Pokkaliibacter sp. MBI-7: one gene and its partner. The protein of the gene in region 1 interacts with the protein of each later gene in a pairwise test. Links are inferred from orthologs where the notes say so. Each region holds a gene or a part of one and is shown in the gene's direction. Other genes may lie near its edges.

The links. The genes of interacting proteins can lie anywhere in the genome.
Region 2: the proteins of QCD60_RS21485 (region 1) and QCD60_RS12645 interact in binary tests that used the Escherichia coli proteins (3 or more experiments, as listed by UniProt). The link is inferred for Pokkaliibacter sp. MBI-7 from one-to-one orthologs.

The regions. Positions count from the first base shown.
Region 1 is NZ_JARVTG010000002.1:400,434-403,788, forward strand. What follows is about bases 19-3,300. They hold QCD60_RS21485 (bifunctional acetate--CoA ligase family protein/GNAT family N-acetyltransferase), read left to right. Parts: upstream 19-358; coding sequence 359-3,100; downstream 3,101-3,300. Other genes in these bases: QCD60_RS21480 (flagellar basal body-associated FliL family protein), read left to right, coding at 19-179; QCD60_RS21490 (metalloregulator ArsR/SmtB family transcription factor), read right to left, coding at 3,152-3,300. Also shown: more of QCD60_RS21480, read left to right, coding at 1-18; more of QCD60_RS21490, read right to left, coding at 3,301-3,355. UniProt on the Escherichia coli protein: Catalyzes the acetyl-CoA-dependent acetylation of lysine residues of a large number of target proteins. Acetylates RNase R in exponential phase cells and RNase II.
Region 2 is NZ_JARVTG010000001.1:2,824,347-2,827,312, forward strand. Bases 23-2,915 are described here. They hold QCD60_RS12645 (DeoR/GlpR family DNA-binding transcription regulator), read left to right. Parts: upstream 23-1,004; coding sequence 1,005-1,826; downstream 1,827-2,915. Other genes in these bases: QCD60_RS12640 (bifunctional rhamnulose-1-phosphate aldolase/short-chain dehydrogenase), read right to left, coding at 23-695; rhaS (rhamnose ABC transporter substrate-binding protein), read left to right, coding at 1,979-2,915. In the rest of the region: more of QCD60_RS12640, read right to left, coding at 1-22; more of rhaS, read left to right, coding at 2,916-2,966. UniProt on the Escherichia coli protein: Represses ulaG and the ulaABCDEF operon. Two ulaR binding sites have been identified in each promoter.

The DNA.
Region 1 (3,355 bases):
ATCTCAATCTCGCTCTGGCTCAGGTGAATATGCAGTCAGTAAAGGATGAGCGCAGCCGTGAGCTGGTGCTGATGCAAGTGCGGGACTTCGTCAATCAGGGTTTGCAGGAAGAAGATCCCAAGATGCAGATTCAGCGTGTGCTGGTCGATCATCTGTGGGTTGATCGTAAGGCGCAATGATCTCTGATGTTGATCAACGGTTTGTTAGATGTGCCACACCATAATGCATAGTGTTGCCTTTGCAGCCGTAATGTCATTATCTGCTGCTAAGACGGATGGGTAGTTATCAGGTGTAGTGGACCGATGTGCTCCGGAGTATGGGGAGCAGATGCCACTTACTTATGGTCAGGAGAGATGAATTGAGTACCAAATACCTCAAACGATTCTTCAAACCAAAATCCATCGTGGTCTTTGGTGCCACGGAGGAGCCTGATAATCTCGGCGGCGTGGTCGTCCGTAATCTGCAGGAAAGCGGATTTGAAGGGCATCTCTATGTGGTGTACCGCGAGGCAACGGAGGCCGTATTCGGTGTTCCTTGTTATCGGGGCTTTGCCGACTTACCTGAACTGCCAGATCTGGCGGTCATTTGCTCTATTCCTGAGCGTGTTCCGGAACTGATTCGTAAGCTTGGTGCCAGTGAGGTACGTGCTGCCATTATTCTGAGTGGTGGCTATCTTGCTCAGGGCGAGGAAAGCCGACCCCTGCGTGAGGCGGTTAAAGAAGCAGCGAAGCCCTATGGTATTCGCATCATGGGGCCAGACTGTCTGGGAATACTGGTTCCTGGCCACAACATGAATGCCAGTTACAGCCATCTCAATGTACTGAAAGGGAAAGTGGGCTACGTCGGCCAGTCCGGTATTGTCGGTACCGCCATGATTGACTGGGCGACAGGTCAGGGGATTGGCTTCTCCCATTTTCTTACCATAGGCGACTCTGTCGATGTCGATCTGCCCAGCATCATCGATTACCTCGCGGCGGATCCTTATACCCAGTCCATCGTGTTGCAGCTCAATCGTATTACCAATGCTCGACACTTTGTCTCGGCTGTACGCTCGGCAGCACGAAATAAACTGGTGCTCATTCTGAAAAGTGCCTTCCTGCATCAGGCTGGGGCAATACAAAGTGCAGTGGACAGTGGTGTCGTCAGTGAGGATCAGGTCTACGATGCCGTGTTGCGCCGGGCAGGGGTCGTGCGGGTGACAACCTCTGATGAAGTTTTTAATGCGCTGGAGACGCTCAGCCGCAGCAAGCTGTTGAAAGGTGACCGGCTGGCGTTGATTTGCAACGGCATGGGGCCGAATGCACTGGCGGTCGATGCCTTGATACGTAAAGGTGGCAAGCTGGCGCAGTTGTCAGAGCAGACCGTTGCTGACCTGGCTGAGGTACTACCGCCTTTTTGGAGTCGCGCTAATCCTGTTGATCTCAATGCGACGGCAACACCTGAGCAGTTTGCCAGGGCGCTGTCGATTGTCAGTCGTGATCCGAATGTGGATGCGGTGCTGATGATTCATGCACCGACCCGTCTGGCTCCCTGCGTACAGACGGCTGAGGCGATCATCAAAGTACAGAAGTCTGTATCCACCCAGGTACTAACCAGCTGGATGGGAAGAGCCAGTGCCATACCGGCACGTAACTTGTTAAGTGCCGCAGGTATTCCGACCTATATCACTCCTGAAAAAGCGGTAGAAGGCTTTATGCACATGGTTGAATACCGGCGCAATCAGGAAGTGACGCGACAAACGCCACCCAACTATGTGCTGCAGGAGCAGTCCATTCATCGCATGCGTGCCAAGGCACTGGTGGATGGTATTCATAGCAGTGGTCGGGACTACCTTACCCATGCCGAGTCCATGGAGCTGGTCAACTACTACGGTATTCCCTCTGCTCATTCTTCTTACGCGATCTCTGTTGAAGAAGTGCTGAAAGTTGGGCGGTTCTACGAGGAGGGAGTCGCAGTCAAGGCTCTGCACAAGGACAATCGCTATCCCTTTGCCTATGACCAGCTATTGACCAAACGCTGGCAGGACATGGCACTGGATATGTACTCTGAGGACGAGATTCGACGTCGGGTTACTCGCCTTGATTATCGGATGCGCGAGCGCTACCAGGATAATGAGCTGGATGGCTTTGTCGTGCAGCAGATGAAGCGTGGCTTTCAGTCCATGCAGATGCATGTCGGCATAACCCAGCATCCGGTTTTTGGTCCGCTGATCGTTTTTGGTGTGGGTGGTTACACCGTTGATGTTCTGGGTGATCGTCAGTTAGGGGTACCACCTCTGAGCATGTCGCTGGCTCGCTTGCTGATCGAGCAAAGCAGAGTGCACCGGATTATTCAGGAAAACAGCTATAGGATTGATCAGGACATCAATACCCTCTGCCAGATGCTGGTCAAGCTATCGCAGCTGGTGGTGGACTTGCCGGTGGTCAAGGCGCTTGAGATCAATCCACTGTTGTTAAACAAGCAAGGATTACTCGCTGTCGACGTCAGTGTCTCGCTGGGAGAGCCGGTCCCCTTATGCATTCCCGCCTATCCGGAGCATTTGCGTGAGTGGGCTACATTGCTGAAAAGCAACAGAGAGGTGGAGCTGCGGCCCATTCGGGGTGAAGACGAGCCAGCGCATCTGCAGTTCTACAAAAGCCTCAGCCCGGAAACCGTGCGTTTGCGCTATTTCTACAGTCGCTCAGTCCCCAATCATTCTGAGCTGGCAAACTGGTCACAGATTGACTACGACCGGGAGATGGCCTTTATCGCGACCGCACTGAAGCAAGATCAGAGTTATGAGTACGAGACACTGGGCGTGGTGCGTGCCATCACCGATCCGGATAACGTTACTGCGGAGTTTTCGATCGTGATCCGGGATGACATGCAGGGAGAAGGGTTAGGGCGGTTGTTGATGAATAAGATCACCGAGTATTGCCGCAGCCGGGGCACGTTGCAGTTGGTGGGGTCAACGTTGCCGACGAATCTGGGCATGCAGAAGCTGGCCAAGTCACTTGGCTTTCAGAATTCCTACAACGCCGAAGAAGAGGTGGTAGATATGCGCTTGCCTCTTAACCCACCTCAAGAAGACTGGCAGTTCCATCGCTTATCATTAGGATGATGTCGTCAGGTTGACGCACCCATGTGGAAGAGAAGCCGGGCTTCCGTCTGTCTACATCTCAGGGCAATAGATGTCGTGAAGTGTGCGGATAATCTGACTGGCAACATCACCGGACAGTGAGTAGTAAATGGTCTGGGATTCTCGCCGGGTTTTGACCAGCCCATCCCGGCGCAACACAGCCAGATGCTGTGACAGTGCTGACTGACTTAGGTCAAGGCAGGTATTGAGTTCCGTCACCGAAAGCTCTTTGCCATC
Region 2 (2,966 bases), on another replicon or contig:
CGCTGTGCCTTGTTGATCATCTCCAGCGAGGTCAGGTAGCAGTCTTTGGAGCTGTCACCCCAGGTGAACAGGCCATGTGCTTCCAGCACGATGCCGCGCAGGTGGGGGTTGGCTTTGGCCAGCTTTTCCAGCTCCAGACCGAGCTGAAAACCGGGGCGGCGCCAGGGCAGCCAGCCGATGTCACTGCCATAGATCGTTTCGGTCAGGGCCTTGCTGTTCCTGGCGGCGGCAATGGCGATCACGGCATCCGGGTGCAGGTGGTCAACGTGGGCAAAGGGCACAAAGGCGTGCAGCGGTGTGTCGATACTGGCGGCGCGGCTGTTGAGGTTGAAGGTACAGTGCGGCAGGTAGCCGACCATCTCATCTTCGTACTGTTCGCCGCGGTAGAGCTGCTTGAGGCTTTCCAGTTTGTCCATATACAGGGTGGCGAAGCCATCCAAGCGGATGCTGCCGATGTCACCGCCCGAGCCCTTGACCCACAGCACCGGCACCTGTTCCTTGCTCAGCGGGTCATGGCAGAGAATCTTGGCGGAGGTATTGCCACCGCCATAATTGGTGACGCGCATGTCGGCGCCCAGCAGATTGGAGCGGTACAGCAGCAGTTCAGGTTCGCTCAGGGTGGCGGCGTGGGCGTCGTCCCAGCGGTTTTCGATCAGACTGTTCTCATTCTGAGAGTATTGTTTTTGTTGCGTCATGGGAGCCTCAGTCAGTTATCCGCATTAATGAAGTCAAAAAGAATTCGGGTCGGAACAGGTTGCTGCACCGCAGGGTGATGACCCGCCAGACAGGCACACAGGGCGGGCAATCAGGCGTCAACACTGGTTCGGTGCAAGCAAAAGCTGTCATACTGAGCGACATTTACGGCGGGTTGCGCAGGTTTTGACAGGTTTTGACGGTTTTAATCTTCCATCAAACACCTAAACCTGTCAAACAAGATCAAAACATTGCAAAAAATGCTTGATTTTGTCCCCCCGTCTGACCATATTGACGCCTAAGGATTGATAATGCACGAAGTTGAAAGACATCGAATCATCCTCTCTGAGGTGGGCGAAAAGCCCGTGGTGACCCTGAACTACCTGGTGGATCTGCTCGGTGCGTCGGAAGCGACGGTCCGGCGTGACATCAACGTACTGCACAAACAGGGCAAGCTGAAAAAGGTGCGCGGGGGAGCAGAGTCTCTGCATCCGCCGACCAGTCCCAATCTGGCGGGGCGGCCTTTCTCGGTGAATCAGACCATCAATGCCCGAGCCAAGCGTGCTATCGCCCGGCTGGCAGCGACCCTGTGCAAAGAGGGCGACTCGATCATCATCAATGGCGGGACGACCACCTTCTTTATGGCTGAACACCTGAAGAACAGTCACCTGCATGTGCTGACCAATTCCTTTGTGATTGCCGAGTACCTGCTGAAAAACAGTAAATGCGGTGTGACCCTGCCCGGCGGCACGGTGTACCGGGAGCAAAACATCATTCTGAGCCCGTTCCCCAGAGATGTGTCGTCGCAGTTTTACGCTTCACTGCTGTTTATCGGCGCCCAGGGGGTGGGTCCGCTGGGCGTTATGGAAACCGATCCGCAGATCGTGCAGGCCGAAACCAAGCTGCTCGAACAGGCGGAACAACGGGTGTTGCTGGTGGACAGCAGCAAGTTTGGCAATCGCAGCAGTCTGATCGTATGCCCGCTGAACAAGATCGATATCGTCATCACCGATGACGGTATTGATCAGAAAAGTCGGAAGATGATTGAAGATGCAGGATGCAAACTGATGATTGCGACGATGGAAACTTCAGCATCAACCACACTGGCGGAAACCGCCGGGGAGACCGACTAGGTCACCCCCTGCCAGCGCCACGATCACCGCTCTTTACAGACATTTCATGAACGCAGCACAGCAACTGGCTGTCACTGGCTGTTGAAAACGTAGTACTCCACAGCCTGCAAGGCGGTCGGCCATTGAACAAAAACAACAAATGGAGACTAGCTATGCGATTGAAGACACTCCTTACCTGCGCAATTACCAGTGCAGCGCTGGCCTTTGGTGGTCTGGCGCAAGCCAAGGAAGTAAAGATTGCGCTGGTGGTGAAGGCCCTCGGTATCGGCTTCTTTGAGGCCGCCAACAATGGTGCGCAGGAGGCCGCCAAGGAGCTGGGCGATGTGCAGGTGATCTACACCGGCCCGACCAGTACCACCGCTGAAGGCCAGATTGAAGTCATCAACTCCCTGATTGCCCAGCGCGTTGACGCCATTGCCGTGTCAGCCAATGACACGGATGCGCTGGTACCCATTCTGAAGAAGGCCCAGCAACGCGGTATCAAGGTTATTTCCTGGGATTCCGGCGTAGCGAAAGACGGCCGGCAGATTCACCTGAACCCGTCGAGCAACCAGCTGATCGGTGAAATGAACGACAAGCTGGCGGTTGAGGCGATCAAGGCCAGCGGCGCCGCTGACGGTGAAGTGGCCATCCTCAGCGCTACCCCCACCTCCACCAACCAGAACATCTGGATCGACGAAATGAAAAAGGCGTCGGCCCAGTATCCGGCGATGAAAATTGTCACCACCGTTTACGGTGATGATCTGGCCGACAAGAGCTACCGCGAAACCGTCGGCCTGCTGAAAACCTATCCTGAGCTGAAAGCCATCGTCGCTCCCACCTCTGTGGGCATCGTGGCGGCCGCACAGGCCGTGCAGGATCAGGGTAAGGTCGGCAAGGTCTATGTCACCGGGCTGGGGCTGCCCTCCGAGCTGGCAGGGCATGTCGAGGCCGGCGCGGTGAAAAGTTTCGCCATCTGGAATCCTATCGATCTGGGCTACGCCGCCACCATGATTGCCTACAATCTGGTAGAGGGTAAGGCGACCGACAAAGAAGTGGGCATGGGCCGTCTGGGCATGGCTAAGCTCGATGCCGATGGCAACGCGGCGATGGGCGACCCCTTCGTCTACGATGCGTCCAACGTCGGCAAGTTCGCCAAGA